4 regions of the Paenibacillus sp. FSL H8-0048 genome follow, and region 3 is predicted to be linked to each of the others. Evidence: riboswitches for the same ligand, from Rfam matches in the RefSeq annotation. Region 3 holds a riboswitch; each other region holds the start of a gene.

Region 1 (4,213 bases), 190 kb from region 3:
TTCTTCTAACCTGGACATGATTATATTTGACACCTAGCTTATATGTGGTATCCTCATTGAATAATTTTCATTTTTAATACCCCGTACTCTTGATCTAATTTGTTACCTATATTTTATCTGTCTTCCTTCTTAACTATTATTCTATCACCAGAGGAGGCAAGCTACATTATGAAATGCCTGACCATTCGCCAGCCGTGGGCCACGTTAATTGCGCTGGGAGAAAAACAAATCGAAACCCGGACCTGGCGGACTGCCTACCGGGGAGAGTTAGCCATTCATGCCGGGATGCAGGTGAATAAGGCGATCTGCCGGACGGAGCCGTATCAGTCGTTGCTGGCCCGTCATGGCTACACTGCGGACAATCTGCCAACCGGCAGGATCATTGCGGTCAGCCGCATTGCGGATTGCTGTGAGGTGACGCCGGAGCTGGCGCAGCAAGGCTGGCCGGACGGCAATGAATATATATTCGGCAATTATGCCGAAGGAAGGTATGCCTGGAAGCTGGAGGAGGTTGTTCCGCTGGTACATCCCATCCCTGCCAAGGGACGTCTGGGGTTCTGGGAATATCCTGTGCTGGAAGAGGAAATGTGAATTTTCTGACGGCATTGTTGAAGAAATAATGCTCCGGATTGGCTGTCAGCTGGTATAATTGGGATATTCGGCGGGGAATCTTCCTATATAAGTATATAAGGATAGTTGTGCTCTGAGGCGGTCTACCGCTGGAGAGGGGCAGGAATGCCGGGAAGGAGCGTATGCATAATAGATGGGAAGCCTTCTAATTGCATGGCTTTGTATGCTTTGTTTGTTTCTTGCGTTCAGGGATCAGGTAAGCCGTAGAATCCTGTACCCGGTAGCTGTGGTGGTTATATGCGGCACGCTCGGGTATTGGACGTTGTTAATGTAACCGCATCCGGGTGATCATTTAATGCAGAAGTCTGCCGCTTGCGGCAGGCTTCTTTTGTTAACCTTACTTCGAACCGCCGCCCTGCTCCGTCTTCTCCATACCCAGATATCTCCGCATATGCAGAGTGGCCTGGGCGGCAATCACATCATCCAGCAGCAGCATCCGCTCGTGATAACCTCTGCAGACGAATCTGGCTTCAACGCCCGCCTCCAGCCGCTGCTGTTCATAGACCTTCAGACCACGGGCGCGCATCCCGGCACGAATCTCCCGCAGATCGGCAGAAGCGGCATGGACGGCCCTCTGGATCACCTCCAGATAAGGCGCGGGCGTGCGCAGCTCTGAGGATATAGCAGAAGCATCGCGCTCAAAGGCGGATAGTATAAGCGGCAGCAAAATATAGGATTTGACCAGCAGGTTATCCTGACTCTCTGCTCTATGCATCTCTCTCAACCCCTCGAAGAGAACGTATATTCGCATTGTAACTCATTTTTCAAAAAATAATCAATGGGTTTAATAAATTACTCAAATAATGTGATTTTTTTCGCAATAAAATAAAACGAATTATTATATATTAAAATTGAAATAATAAAGATTGAAAAATAAATCAGCTCAAAGGAGAATGGCAATGAGTCATGAAGGAAGTCTCCGCCGTGGTTTGGTATTCGGGATTATTCTAAGTGTTCCGCTCTGGGTATCGATGATTGGCTGGGTTCAGCTGTTCGGGTCTGCCTAGGCGACATTTTTATTCAAAATATATGAATTCTATTAGCAGGTGTCGTCCTTATGGGCGGCACTTTTTTTCAGTTGAGATGCCTATAAATAGGTAAAATTGCTTTGAACAGGAGCAGATGATGAGTGGAGCTGGGCTGAGGGTGATGAAATAGGACAAATGCATCAAATTTTAATAATATAAATTGATACAATTGTAGAGAGAAGAGATAAACGGCTACAGCCGATTCTCTGATTTCTCGACTTTTTTCGTCAGCAGATAAACAAGAGACTCGCCCGTTAAGCCTTATGGTACAAGGGTTCAATAAGAAATCATTGCGAAAATAATTTCAAAAAATATACTGGGAATGGATTGACAATAGGGTGGGGGAGCGGATAAACTAAAATTAGTACAAAAGTAACAAATGTCATAGACTCAACCATGAATTTACATAAGCGAATCTCAATTTCATACCGAAATCATGTACAAACGCAAACCGTATCGAAAGAACGGGACGCAAAGTCAGGAATCTACTGTCTCTAAAGTTGAGGCTAGGGTCGTCCGGCCGCCGTGAAGCTAACCCTTCGTGGCGGTCTTTTTGTTGTTATAGTCGCGTGACAGATTCATAGAATAGTAACTAGGAGGTGTGGACTATTGAAAAAAAGAGTACGTAAAACAGCCGCCATCATTATGGCGGGCCTATTGACTTTATCCAGTGCCTTTACATGGGGGACGGATGTTAGAGCAGCTTCAGGGGTGCCGTATACGCCAACACCGGTTTTAGGAGTTGCAGGGAATTTTAATGCTTTTATTTTCGGGGATTTTGTGCAAGGCAATGATCAGATTGAAGGCCGCCTGGCAGCGGCAGGGAACATTACCCTCACCGGAGGCTACGGAGTAGCCAGAGCATACAGGGATGCTGCTCCGACGGATGTACTTGTGGCCGGTAAGGATTTTGTACATTCGGGCAGCGGAGAGATCTATGGAAATGTGGTATTTGGGAATAGCTTTACAGCCAATGAGCCTAGTGTCAGCATTAAAGGCGGGAAGAAAAATGCCAGCCCGATTGATTTTGCAGCCGAGCAGCAGATGCTGATCTCCCGATCCACAGAGTATGGAGCCTTAGCCGGCACGAATGAGATTGGCGATAATCATTATGGGCAGCTTACAATCAATGCACCGGATGCCTTCAATGTCGTTCATCTGGATGCCGCTACTCTGGCAAAAACGAATTACATCCAATTCAATATTGCCCCGAACGCAACGTTGATTATTAATATTAGCGGGTCTACAGTCAATGTGCCAAGTTTTGCAATGAATAATGGCAGGGCCAGTCAAGTATTGTTCAACTTTTACGAGGCTTCTGAGGTGAATATCGAGTATACGTCCTTCTACGGGACGATTCTCGCACCCAGAGCGGATATTCATTATAAGGGAGCAGAGCTGTACGGGACCCTGATTGCAAAATCTTTTAGCGGCGGTGTTGAGATGCACCTTGGAATGTACGAGGGAGAGGGGCCGCCGCCGAGTCCGACGCCGACCGTAACGCCGACACCCACAGTGACACCAACGCCGACGGTAACGCCAACACCCACAGTGAAACCAACACCAACGGTAACGCCGACACCCACAGTGAAACCAACGCCGATGGTAACACCAACACCAACAGTGACACCAACACCAACGGTAACGCCAACACCCACAGTGACACCAACGGTAACGCCAACACCTACAGTAAAACCAACACCGACTCCAACTGTGAAGCCTACACCGACTATAAAACCTTCACCTACACCTCTGTGCACCCCAACTCCAAAGCCAACCGTGAAGCCGACGCCAACGCCGACCGTGAAGCCGACGCCAACGCCGACTGTGAAGCCGACGCCAACGCCGACTGTGAAGCCGACACCAACGCCGACTGTGAAGCCGACGCCAACACCAACAGTGAAGCCGACGCCAACGCCGACTGTGAAGCCGACACCAACGCCGACTGTGAAGCCGACGCCAACGCCGACCGTGAAGCCGACGCCAACACCGACAGTGAAGCCGACGCCAACGCCGACAGTGAAGCCGACGCCAACGCCGACAGTGAAGCCGACGCCAACGCCGACCGTGAAGCCGACACCAACGCCAACAGTGAAGCCGACACCAACGCCGACAGTGAAGCCGACGCCAACGCCAACGGCAGTGCCAACACCGACGCCAACGGCAGTGCCAACACCGACGCCAACAGCAGTACCGACACCGACGCCAACGGCAGTGCCAACACCGACGCCAACGGCAGTGCCAACACCGACGCCGACAGCAGTACCGACACCAACGCCAACGGCAGTACCAACACCGACGCCGACAGCAGTACCAACACCGACGCCGACAGCAGAGCCGACACCAACGCCAACGGCAGTGCCAACACCGACGCCAACGGCAGGACCGACACCAACGCCGACAGCAGTGTCAACACCGACACCAACGGCAGTACCGACACCGACACCAACGGCAGAGCCAACACCGACGCCAACGGCAGTGCCAACACCGACGCCAACGGCAGTACCAACACCAACGCCAACGGCAGTACCAACACCAACGCCAACGGCAGGACC
Region 2 (4,213 bases), 1.1 Mb from region 3:
GAGCCAAAAAACACAAAAACGAGTCTCCGTATCTGTATACGGGGGCTCGCTTTGTGTGTGTATAGATATGAACGTCACCGTCAGTAGTAGTACTTAACAAGAATCCCGCACAAGCAGCTTGCCGCCGGACTCCAGGCGGCTGCCCTGCGACTGGGCAAGATTAATCACTGCATGCTCCTCCTGGAGCAGTTCAATCTCTTCGCCCAGCTTGAGGAGCAGCCTGGAGAAGCTGCTTAGGACACTATCCGTAATATATCCGGTGAATTGCCCCGGGTGGGTGAACACCTCAAGCATGTGCCGGAGCGGGTCTGTGCCTGAGCCGAACTCTCCGTTCATACGGCTCAGGGCAGCTTCAAGATCGCGGATCAGGCTATCGAGGTGGTTGTATTTATCCTCCAGCAGCAGCATGACCACCAGTCCGTAATTCACCGACTGCTGCCGGGACTCTACGTTCTTGGCAAGCTGGCGTGCCGCCTCGCGCAGTCCGTCCACTTCTATACGCAGCAGTCCTGCGAGGCTGTGCAGACGATGCTGCTGTACCCCGGCATATCCGGCGTACAGGCCGCTGCCGGTGACCTGGCCGCTAACATAAATACTGCCGGTCGCTATAATCGTAGATTGGCGGATATCGCCATAGACGTACACATTTCCCAGGGCTTCGATCCGTACAGATCCTTCCAGATCTCCCGGTACAATAATGTCGCCTGCGAACATAACGTCGCCCGCAGGCTCAGTCATCTCTCTGGTCAGCAGACAGACCGGAGGGAAGTCGCAGATCCGGACGCTGCCGCTTCCTCCGCAGATGCGGGGTCTGCCTGTGCGGTTGGCTACGATATTACCGCAGGGAAGGAGCTTGGCGTGATTACCGGCAGCGAAGTAGATATCCTGCGGCGGGGGAGGGGGCAGGACCCTTCCGTCTGTGCCGAGGCCGGGAATGCCTTCCTCCGGCGGCAGCTTGCGGGCGAAGACTTCACCTGCATAGGTGAAGGGGGCTCCCGGGAAACGGAGATACTCCAAGGGTTCCGCGGGCTTCTGAGCGGGGGCTTCCTGCCCCCCAAGCATTCTGTTCCCCTCCAGTGTATGCTCCGGCAGCTGGAATTCCAGCCGGGCCTCCTTGCCGGGCAGCGGGGCTCTTCCTTCAGCGATACATACGGGAAGATATGTAGGATTCGTAAGCTCCGCGTACAGGGCGGAAATGTTCAGGCTCTGCAGAATGAAACGGTTGTCCAGTGAGGAAATAATCTGTTCTATGGTGAGCGTGGACAGCAGCACCGCCGGGTTGGGCTGGGCACGGACGACCGTCTCGAAGGCGGCGGGACAGTTGACCAGATTCCAGGCGTACTTCTCTGCACGATATAAAGTGAAGTGGACCTTGAGCTTGTCAGGCGATACGGTGATTTCATACTGCGGCTTCTCGCAGATCTCCCAGGTAATATAATCTGCCTTGGTCACCTCAGTTGGCTCTGTAACGGTCTTCCAGTTGATCTTCAGGACAACAGGGTGGATCGCAGAAATACGGGCGGGAGCGCCTCCGGGGAGCGGGGGAGTAATGAATATCTGGTTGTCCTGCACGAGGATAATTCCATTCTTATCTCCAGTTGTCCCGTCAGAAGCTCGGCCCTCCACAGAGAATGAATCCAGGAGACCTTTACGTTCAAGCATCAGGGACTCTACGAATTCATATCGGCTTGGTTCGATATCCTGCTGCGGCATGGTTGTAACCTCACTTTTTCGTATGATCAATGGCAATTCGTACAGAAAAAGAACATCATCAAGCCCGGAAGTCTTATCTTCCTCCTGAACAGCTGGCTTAAGTGGTCTCTATTGGCAGCCTGGCAACCGTAAACGCGGATTCCGGCGTTCTTAGGCCCATAGCTTTGCGTCCTGCCCTTTCGGGGAGTTTGCCTTTAGAAATAGATCAATGATATACATCCTGTAGAGGCGATGAATTGTGATCGACTGCAATCGACAAAAAGAATCATAAATAGTTCTTATGCGTCATTAACTTCTGCAAACAAGCTTAATTCTAGTACTTAAAGAGCTATTTTTCAACTATATTATGCCTATTTATCAAAAAACTCGAAATATGCAGCTCTATTTCGACAAAAAAACTGGTTTCCCAGCGCTTACAGCTTATGGAAGGGGAATAGGAGAGGGATTGTGGGTATTCAACGGTTGGGACATCCTGGGCTTAGCAAAACCCGGAGTGTTCCTTTTTAATAAGCAGTATTGCGAGTGAATATGTTATGTATGTGTTAGTTATGTGAATTAACACAAACATTCAATGCATTATTTCGTAATAAAACCGAAGACATCCCAAATTCATTGTAATATAATCTAACTCATACCAAGGAAACGCGAATTAATGTTAACAAATATAACGTTAATAGAGATGACGGCATCAGGAGAGGAGCATAAACCATGCAAATTGCAGCAACACCTTACATCTGGCCTTATGACGGGGCGTTGGACCCGGCGAAGACAGCGCTGATGATTATCGACATGCAGACGGATTTTTGCGGCAAGGGCGGTTACGTCGAGAGAATGGGCTATGACCTCTCATTAACAGCGCGGGCGATTCAGCCCATTCAGCGCCTGCTGGCCCGTATCCGGGACATCGAAGGGTTCACCGTGATTCATACCCGCGAGGGGCATAAGCCGGATCTGTCGGATCTGCCGGCGAACAAGCGGTGGCGAAGCCGCCAGATCGGGGCTGAGATCGGCTCCGATGGACCGGCGGGACGAATCCTCGTACGGGGGGAACGCGGCTGGCAGATCATCGAGGAGCTGGCGCCTATTGCCGGAGAGTACATTATAGACAAGCCGGGCAAAGGCAGCTTTTATGCAACGGACCTGGACCTGATCTTGAAGAATAAAGGAATTACCCATCTGATTCTGACTGGAATTACTACGGATGTCTGTGTACACACCACGATGCGGGAGGCCAATGACCGGGGGTACGAGTGTCTGATTCTTGCAGATTGTACAGGAGCGACGGATGAAGCGAATCACCTGGCGGCACTGAGTATGGTTCAAATGCAGGGCGGGGTGTTCGGCAGTGTAAGTGATTCACAAGCGGTGCTGAAGGCGCTGGAGCAATACTAAATCATTCATAAACGGGGGAATTACCATGTGGAACAAGTCCAGAACGAAGGCGCTGATGCTGTTAACCTCGCTAATGCTGCTCCTGACCGCCTGCGGTAACCATACGGAAGCCGGGAAGGCCGAAGGACAAGGAGCGGAAGGCTCGGGCGAGCTGAAAAAGGTGGTGCTCCGGCTGAAATGGATTCACCAGGCGCAGTTTGCCGGCTTTTATACCGCAGTGGAAAAAGGCTTCTATAAAGAAGCGGGGCTGGATGTTGAGATCCGCCCGGGGGGCTCGGATTTCCCGGCTGTGCAGATGGTAGCTTCCGGCAGTGAGGAGTTCGGGGTTACCGGTGCCGACCAGGTCGTCATTGCCAGAGAAAAGGGCGTCCCGGTCAAAGCGTTGTCCGCAATCTACCGCAAAACCCCGTTCGTCATGTTCGCACTCAAAGAGTCGGGGATCAAGACAATGGAGGATCTTACCGGGCAAAAGGTGGGCATCAAGCTGGGCGGCAACGAAGAGCTGACCTTCCGTGCCATGGAGAAAAGCGCAGGCATTGACCCTTCGCAAATCGAAGAGATGCCGGTCAAATATGATCTGAGTCCGCTGTTAACCGGTCAGGTCAAGGCTTGGCCCGGATATGTCATTAATGAAGTGCTGGCTGTAGAGGAGCAGGGCAAGGAAGTGAATATTATCGATCCAAACGACTATGGCATCAATTTCTATGCCGATACCTTGTTCACCACGGAGTCTGTTATTAAGAAGGACCCGGAGATGGTCGCAAGCTTCGTGCAGGCCTCTATGCAGGGCTGGGATTATGCGGTCAAGCATCCGGAGGAGGCGGCAGAATTCGGTCTTAAGTATGGCGAGAAGCTGGATTTGAAGCATGAGGTCAATATGATGAAGGCCAGCATTCCGCTGCTTGATCCGGAGAAGCTCCCGCTGGGCTCGATGGACGAGGCATCTTGGGAGACACTGCAGAAGAATCTGGTCGAGCTGGGCTTTGTGAAAAATGAACAGGACATAGGCGGACTGTTCACCAACGAGTTTTTGAAATAAGGAGGGGCCTGATAATGACAACAGCGATCAAAGAACAGCTGGAGGCTGCCGCCGTGCAGCATCCCGGTA
Region 3 (4,213 bases):
CGCCCATTGCGGAAGATTCCCTACTGCTGCCTCCCGTAGGAGTCTGGGCCGTGTCTCAGTCCCAGTGTGGCCGTTCACCCTCTCAGGTCGGCTACGCATCGTCGCCTTGGTGGGCCGTTACCCCACCAACTAGCTAATGCGCCGCAGGCCCATCCCCAAGCAGCAGATTGCTCCGCCTTTCATTCTCTCCTCAGGAGAAGAAAGAAATTATCCGGTATTAGCTACCGTTTCCGGTAGTTATCCCAGGCTTGAGGGCAGGTTGCCTACGTGTTACTCACCCGTCCGCCGCTAAGTTTGAAAGGAAGCAAGCTTCCTCTCAAACTCCGCTCGACTTGCATGTATTAGGCACGCCGCCAGCGTTCGTCCTGAGCCAGGATCAAACTCTCCAAATTGGTATTTAGAAAGAGCGATTGCTCATTTTGAAACATCTGACGAGAATTGTTACATTCTCTAATTTTGGATCTCACCGAAGTGATCTCCAGATACTCACTCGTTGTTCAGTTTTCAAAGATCAAGCTCGTTGTCAGCGACGATTACCGCGTCACCAGCAACTCTTATAATATATCACGTTCTTCCGAGCAATGCAAGCTTTATTTTCGAAATCACTTATTTAAGTAATCTCTCATTTCCTTTGCCGCTCCAACAACGCTTATTTATAATAACCTATCCTTCTATTAAAAAGCAACCTTTATATAAATAAAAATAACCCGCTTAATCATTAAGCGGGTTATTCTCAGGTAATGCTATAGTTCACAGCTATTTTTAGTAGAATTTCGCTGCAGTATATTTGCTTGCTGATTTGACCAGTTCTGTTGATGCTGTGTTCTTGCCCAGACCTGCATCAACTGTAGTATCAATCGTTACCCATTTGCCGTTCAGGAACACTTCGTTCCAGGCATGGTATGAAGTTACATAGCTTGTATTCCCCATAACCAATTTGGTTGGAATCCCTTCACTGCGGAGCATAGTAGCGAACAAGGATGCGTAATCGTAGCAGATCCCTTTGTTGGTAGCAAGCGTGTTATCGTTGTTCGGAATATAATCTGTGCTTACGCTGTTAGCCAGAGAGTAATCATATTTCACGTTAGTTACGATGTAATTGTAGATAGCCTTAACTTTGTCTGCATCTGTAGTCAGACCCTTTGTAAGCTGGGCTGCCTTTTGAACGGATTTATCGGAAGAACTCCACTTTACATTCTGTACGGAGCTCAAATATACGGCATTCACATTGCTCATGGAGAGAGATACAGTCTCGGAAGATAGCACTTTATATTTGTTGCCGGTAGTATTCTCAAGAACGGAAACCTTATAAGAGCCATTACCTTGTTGCAGCGGGAACGTCTCGTTCGGCTTGGAGGTGTATAAGTTGTAAGTATAGCTGTTATTGTCCTTGGTAATCATGAGCTTCATCTTCTTGTCCTTAGGAACGTCGTACGAAACCCCGATGACCCCTTGATCAAGTTGTCCAACATTTAACCAGCCTGAATCTGCATTAGCGGCTTGAGCAGTGCCTGTCTGCACGGAAGTGACGATCACAAAAAGTGTAATCAGCATTAAATAAAACTTTTTCATGGATAAAACTCCTTTCGGTAGCTGGCTGCCATTCTTACGGGAAGGCCCTTTAGCTTTGCGTCCCTACCTTTCGATAGGTTTGCCGTTATCGTATAAGCTTTATCTGTCCAATCTACTACCACATAATGACAGATTCTGAATTAAAACAAACAAAAAAAGCCTCTTCATTCGGTAGCTGGCTGCCATCCATGACGGGAAGGCCCTGTAGCTTTGCGTCCCTACCTTTCGATAGGTTTGCCGTTATCGTGTATTAGCTTTTGATAGTTCTATTTTACCATACCTCTATCTATTATCAAGACCCAAAATGCTAGATTCCACCACAAATATACTAAAATTTTATGTTTTTTTCGACCTTTATCGCCTTGTCTTGATAGATTCAGGTCAGCTTGGCATGAATTATAAGTCTGTGGGTCGGGTTGACAAGCGGATCACAGGTAATAAGAGTCAGAATCTTATCATCATCCTTTCCCTTCAGCACCGAAATATCGGTAGGCTCTACAATAGATACATCATATACAACATACTTGTATTCCTGGCCGCTTGTAATAACAGTAATGGTATCCCCTTTACCGACCTCATCCAGTCTGTTGAACAGCCGCCCTGCCGTTCTTGACCGGTGTGCCGCAATCGCTGCATTGCCTACCGCGCCAATCGGAGCCGTCACCTTCATATGCGCCGCAGCATGCTTCATATTGGTCTTGGTGGCGCCCTCCAGTACAGGAAGCTTCAGATCGATTTTGTCGATTTCAATAATGGCGGTGATCTTGCCTCCAACTTCAATCTCGGGCGCTGTAGTGGGTACCGGCTCTTCTGCACCAGACTCTTCCGCCAGCAGCTGGGTGACTTCCGCATAAGGCTTGCTCAGATCCTGGCTGGCAGGAGCGGTAGCCGAAGGAACGATTTCACTATAAGCCTGTTCGGCCTCTTCCAGCAGCTTCTGCTGCTGAGCGTCCTCGTACCATTCGCTTCCTTTGGGGTAGAGCATAATCAGGACCCCGGCAAGTATAATCAAATAGGATAACTTCCGCATGACAATCGCCTCCGCAATATAGAATAAGTGCTACCTCCTCAGAATACCGGGAAGATATGCTGTCTCTTTAGAATACCCATTTCCGGCTTCCAAAGAAATTAATGATCACTGTAATGAAGGTAACCAGCACCTTGGCCAGCAGTACCTGTATCCCCAGCCGGTCCGTCAGAAGATGAATCAGCAGCACCGAAATGCCCAGCACCAGCAGATTCAGGACAATAAATCTCACCAGCTGCATCCGGTCAAAGCCGCCATCCCCGCCTCTGTCTCTTCCCTTAAAGGTCACCTTCTTATTCCAGAAAAAGCTGTTGGCCGTCCCGGCACTGTAGGAAATAATCTGTGCAGGAGTGTTAAGCATCCCCAGGGAATGCAGCAGGGTAAATACCGCAAAATCTATGAATGTGTTAAGCAGGCCCACCGCATTAAATTTCAGAAACTGAATCATGCCTGCGCGCCAAGCCTTATCTTGCATAATCACTTTCCTTCCGGGTGTCTTCAGCCTCTGTATCCGGGTAGCCTCTGGTCTCGCGCACGATATAGAGCGGTCTATCCTTCGATTCGTCATAGATCCGTCCGATGTATTCGCCAATGACGCCCAGCAGCATCAGCACAATGCCGTTAAACAACAGGTTCACCCCGACGATGGACGCCCAGCCCGGCACGGTCCAGGAGGTGAAGACCTTCTGGAATAAGACCAGGAACAGGTAGATGAAGCTGGAAAAGGACAGGAAGAAGCCGACATAGGAGGCGATTTTGAGCGGCTTATGCGAGAAGGAGGTGATTCCGTCGAGCGCAAAGCGGATCATTTTTTTGAGCGGATATTTCGTCTCCCCGGCATAGCGTTCTTCCCGCACATATTCCACCATGGTCTGCCGGAAGCCGACCCAGCTCACCAGCCCCCGTACATAACGGTTCTTCTCCTTCAGACCGCGCAGCACATCGCAGACCTTGCGGTCGATCAGCCGGAAATCCCCTGTATCTGTGGGAATCTCCACACTGGTCATGCTGCTGAGCAGACGGTAAAAGATTTTGGCCGTCACCTTCTTGAAAAAGGTCTCTCCGTGGCGCTTCAGCCGCTTGGCATAGACTACCTCATAGCCTTCCTTCCACTTGGCGATCATCTGCAGGATAACCTCCGGCGGGTCCTGGAGATCTGCGTCAATCACCACGACAGCCTGACCTTCAGCATAATCCATGCCCGCCGTAATCGCCACCTGGTGGCCGAAGTTACGGGAGAAGTCAATCAGCTTGACATGCTCATCCCTATTACTGATTCCGCGCATAATCTCAGCTGTACGGTCCCGGCTGCCATCATTGACGAACACGAGCTCATAGGTATCCCCGCACTCATCCATTACTTTTTTGAGCCGCTCGTAGGTTACCTGAATGACTTCCTCCTCATTATACATGGGGACAATTACACTATATCTGGCCTTCACAAGGGTTCCTCCTAAATTTATTGTAAGCCACAGCTTCCTTGATGTGCCTCATCAATATCAGCTTCCAACAACTATGCGGCTCGTTACAGCTCCCCTCCTAGAATACCCAGGAAGGGAACCAGCGAAGTACTTGAATGATATAACTGCTGTTCACCTGCATGCCGGATAATAC
Region 4 (4,213 bases), 3.4 Mb from region 3:
GGATTAGGGCCGAGGCCGAGTTCAACACGCCGGAGTCTGCGAGCCGGATCATCCTGTCCCTGGGTCAGGGCATCAAGGTAACGGCACCGCCTGAGCTTGCGGATACGGTTGCTTCAGCTCTGCGTGAAGCGGCAGCATTATACGATTTTTAATAATAGACCAAATGCACTAGTATCCCCTATAATATTACAATACACATTATTATTTATAGGGGGACTCTACATTATGGACTGGATGAACAAGCTTCCATTGAAACAAAAAATCGTCACCGGATGTTACCTGGTTGCCGCTTTATTCGCTGTCCCTGTCTTAATCACACTAATACTGATGGACAGGCTGCTCATCGGCATTATTCTTGTCGCCGTCCTGGCAGCGCTGACTTACCCGCTTGCGCGCTTCATTGAGAGAACGCTTACATCTTCATTTGAGGATATCTCCAATGTGACGCACACGATTGCCAAAGGCGACTTCACCAGCCGTGCCGACGAGAATGGCTCGATGGGTGACATTAGCCGCTCGTTCAACACCATGATTGACAAGCTCAAAAAAATCCTCACCGATGCCTCACAGATTACCCGTCAGGTTATGGACGCCAGCCGCGGGATTGAAGACAAGAATCAGAACCTGAAATTTGTAATGGCTCAGGTGGCCTCCTCCTCCAATGAGCTGGCTCTGGGTGCTAACGAAATCTCGGTGGATATCGCTGATATGACCGAATCGATCAAGGATATCGAAATCAAAGTCTCCAATTATACGAACTCCACTAAAGAAATGAATAGAAGATCTGTACATACGCTGGAATTGGTTGAACAGGGACGGCAATCCGTGGATACCCAAGCCGAAGGCATGCGTAAGAACATCCAGGCTACCCAAAAGGTGGCGGATACGATCGAAGCCCTATCACAGAACGCACGCGGCATTACGATGATAACCAAGACAATTACCGAAATTGCCGAACAGACCAATCTGCTGTCGCTCAATGCTTCCATTGAAGCTGCCCGTGCAGGTGAGCATGGCCGCGGGTTCGCAGTTGTTGCCCAGGAGGTCCGCAAGCTGGCCGAGGAATCCACCGCTTCCACCAAAGAGGTGTTCGGACTGGTCCGCAGCATTGAAGCGGATATCAAGCAGGCCATCGATAATATCGCCATTAACGAAGAGGTCGTTCAGGTACAGAATGAAATGATAACGGAAACGGCTAACATCTTTGCTCAAATTGTGCATAGTGTCCAATACATAACCGAACAGATCGCTTCCTTCTCCGCAGAGAGTGACCTTATGCTGGAGAGCGCGCTCAAGATCTCCGGCGCGATCGAGAATATCTCAGCCATCACCCAGGAGACCGCCGCAGGGACCGAAGAGGTATCTGCCGCAATGAACGAACAGATTCACGCGCTGCAATCCGTGGCTGAAGAGACAGAGAAGATGACCTCCGCCGTCTTTAATCTGCAAAAAACGATTCATATTTTCAAATTCTAGCTTCGGTACAAAGAGACACGCCTGCGGGATTTTCTGCGGGTGGTGTCTCTTTTTCTCTGGCCAAACTAAGATTGTTATGTAATATTCACAAATTGTTGAAATTGTGCATAAGGGTAAAAAGCATGCTTTGCACTTCTTTACTATAGTCGTTCTATTGTCTTAGCTTGTCTATAAGCCAACATCTCACCTGTCCATTACTTAAGTCCTATCATCGAATCTTTAAGTGCTGTATATCTAGTGAATTCTTAACATTTTGCAGTAACTCAGGATTACAATAAGTCTTTGTACTTACTATTAATAATAATAGCCCAGAATTCTCATTTGCATTTTAAGACTTTAGTCTTCCAGGGACAACCATTTTCAAAAGTTTGAAATTCCAAATATTCAGCCCTTTTTATTCCTGAATATTCGGCAAATTCCGAGTTTCTTCTCGCAGGGGTTATTGACAAAAGAGCAGCAAGGAATATATTGTAAAGGAAAATTCTCCACAGATTGATTTATAACCGCATACCGGCAAAATTCACCGAAAGGGAATGACGCAAAGCCATGGATCTACAGTCTCATTTCTGAAGTGGGATCATGACAGCCAGGTTGCTGAAAAACTGTGAACGCCTTAGGTTTCGCGTTTGATTATGGTGATTCGTGCAACAGACCTGTGCTCCAATGTTGAGTACAGGTTTTCTATTGCTGACTTATACAAATAACAACATGCGGGGTGGATGTTCTGAAGACAGTTGCAGATTATATGGCGGAAGCTTTACGCAATCTGGGAGTCACTCATTCTTTTGGTATCATAGGCAAGTCTATTTGCCCCATCGCTTTGAAAATGGTCGACTATGGCATAGAGTTCATCCCCGGCCGGCACGAATCCAGCTCCGGCTTCGCCGCCGGCGGTTACGCTCTAAAGACCGGCAGCCTCGGGGTAGCCTTCGGCACCTCCGGTCCGGGCGGAACGAATCTGCTCACCGCAGCAGCGCATGCCAAGGCCAATAATCTTCCCGTCCTCTTCATCACCGGCCATCAGTCCATCAAGGAGCTGGGCATTCCCCAATGTCAGGATTCCACTTCCTATCTGGCTGATTTGGCGGATATGTTCCGGCCGGCCACCCTCTTCAGCAAGCTCGTAGAACGCGGCGATCACTTCAGCACGATTTTCAACCATGCCCTATCCATCGCCCTCGGTGACCGGAAAGGTCCGGTCCATCTCTGCATTCCGTTTGAGGTGCAGACAGAGCGGCTCGCGGAATGCCGGATTGTTCTGCCGCAGCGCGAGGGACTGGTCAGTTATCAGAACTATGACCGGGTCATCTCGGCGATTAATCAATCCGCCCGCCCTCTGATCATTGCCGGTAAAGGCGTTAACCGCTCCGGGGCGCATCAGGAACTGGTGCAGTTGGCCGAAACCTTCAACATTCCTGTAGTCACCTCTCCAGGCGGCAAAGGCGCCATAGCTTATGATCACCCTCTCTATCACGGTCCTGTCGGTGTTGGAGGCTCGTCGCACGGCGATGAATTGCTGAACAACAGCGACCTGTTCATTGTTCTGGGCTCCCGTCTCAGCGACATGACCATCTGCAACCTGAAGCCGGAGAATCATCCGCAGCAGCTGATTCAGTTCGACGTAGATCCAACCTTTGTCGGCAAAATCCTCACCTCGTCCACCATCGCTGTCGGCGGAGACTTAAGGGACAACCTGGCGCTGTATCTTCAGAAGCTGGACCCCTCAACAGTCACCAAGCATGAAATTACTATCTCCAATGATTACAATGACGAGCTGCCCGTGCTGGCGGGACTATCTCTGGCTTCGGTAATGAGCACGATGAGCGAACTAATCCCCTACAACAGCAGCGTGTTCGTAGATGATGGCAGCCATGGCTTCAATGCGGTGAAATGGTTCAATGTCCGCAGGCCCGGCAGCTTCATATTCGATGCCTACTTTGCCTGCATGGGCAATTCAATTGGCATGGCCATCGGCGCCAAGGCAGCCTCTCCCGGGGAGACCGTCTTCTGTATAACCGGTGACGGCTGTTTTATGATGCTAGGAGCTGAAATAAACACGGCCGTTTGCAAGGATATTCCGGTGATTTTCATCGTGGTGAACAATATGCAGCTGGATATGGCGCTCAAGGGCATGGAGAAAACGACCGGCCGGATTGACGGTACGATCTTCGAGGTTCCGATGGATGCTGTGAAATTCGCCGAATCGCTGGGTGCAGCCGGCTTCCGCTGTGAGACGCAGGAGGAGTTCGCCGCCGCAATCCGCGAGGCTATCGCACTTAACAAGACCTCTGTCATTGAGCTGCTGACTGACCGTGATGAGATGCCTCCTACGGCTCACCGCACGCTGGATCTTACGTAAGAAGCCGCATTCGCTTACTTTTTCTAACCTACTATCAGGAGGCCAAAAGCATGAACAAGAACAGCGGACTCGAACATTTCACTGATCTCTCAGGAGATTACGGGGCCAAAGCCCTGGCTCCGATTAAAGAGCATTTTCCGGAATTAGCCGAGTATATTATGGGCAATGCCTATGGTGATATTTTTCAGCGGACCACGATTGGCTCTGACTGGAAGGAGATCGCGGTGATCTCGTCTCTGATTACGATGGGGCAATATGAGCAGCTAGGGGTTCATTATGTAATGGCACTTCGCGTTGGCATGACCGTCGATCAGATTAAGGGGGTGCTGCTGCATCTCACTCCTTGCGTTGGTGCCCCCCGGGTGATTTCGGCCTTTA

Evidence for each region. A riboswitch is a leader RNA that binds a small molecule or an ion and turns the genes downstream of it on or off. The one in region 3 is predicted to bind cyclic di-GMP.
Region 1: linked by a shared signal. The riboswitch ahead of NSU18_RS17155 (choice-of-anchor A family protein) and the one ahead of NSU18_RS16315 (transglutaminase-like domain-containing protein) in region 3 are both predicted to bind cyclic di-GMP.
Region 2: linked by a shared signal. The riboswitch ahead of NSU18_RS21415 (flagellar assembly protein A) and the one ahead of NSU18_RS16315 (transglutaminase-like domain-containing protein) in region 3 are both predicted to bind cyclic di-GMP.
Region 4: linked by a shared signal. The riboswitch ahead of NSU18_RS31310 (thiamine pyrophosphate-binding protein) and the one ahead of NSU18_RS16315 (transglutaminase-like domain-containing protein) in region 3 are both predicted to bind cyclic di-GMP.

What each region holds. Positions count from the first base shown of each region.
Region 1 is NZ_JBBODF010000001.1:4,045,928-4,050,140, reverse strand. It holds gene NSU18_RS17165 (ASCH domain-containing protein) at 169-591, shown strand; gene NSU18_RS17160 (hypothetical protein) at 968-1,345, opposite strand; cyclic di-GMP riboswitch class I at 2,094-2,186, shown strand; gene NSU18_RS17155 (choice-of-anchor A family protein) at 2,268-4,213, shown strand, end outside.
Region 2 is NZ_JBBODF010000001.1:4,980,053-4,984,265, forward strand. It holds gene NSU18_RS21415 (flagellar assembly protein A) at 94-1,743, opposite strand; cyclic di-GMP riboswitch class I at 1,824-1,916, opposite strand; gene biuH (biuret amidohydrolase) at 2,422-3,105, shown strand; gene NSU18_RS21425 (ABC transporter substrate-binding protein) at 3,131-4,144, shown strand; gene NSU18_RS21430 (ABC transporter ATP-binding protein) at 4,159-4,213, shown strand, end outside.
Region 3 is NZ_JBBODF010000001.1:3,853,283-3,857,495, forward strand. It holds rRNA gene NSU18_RS16310 (16S ribosomal RNA) at 1-392, opposite strand, end outside; gene NSU18_RS16315 (transglutaminase-like domain-containing protein) at 763-1,572, opposite strand; cyclic di-GMP riboswitch class I at 1,586-1,666, opposite strand; cyclic di-GMP riboswitch class I at 1,740-1,821, opposite strand; gene NSU18_RS16320 (class D sortase) at 1,949-2,602, opposite strand; gene NSU18_RS16325 (GtrA family protein) at 2,670-3,074, opposite strand; gene NSU18_RS16330 (glycosyltransferase family 2 protein) at 3,064-4,041, opposite strand; gene NSU18_RS16335 (glycosyltransferase family 39 protein) at 4,139-4,213, opposite strand, start outside.
Region 4 is NZ_JBBODF010000001.1:7,233,045-7,237,257, reverse strand. It holds gene NSU18_RS31320 (helix-turn-helix transcriptional regulator) at 1-152, shown strand, start outside; gene NSU18_RS31315 (methyl-accepting chemotaxis protein) at 226-1,476, shown strand; cyclic di-GMP riboswitch class I at 1,979-2,075, shown strand; gene NSU18_RS31310 (thiamine pyrophosphate-binding protein) at 2,192-3,835, shown strand; gene NSU18_RS31305 (carboxymuconolactone decarboxylase family protein) at 3,886-4,213, shown strand, end outside.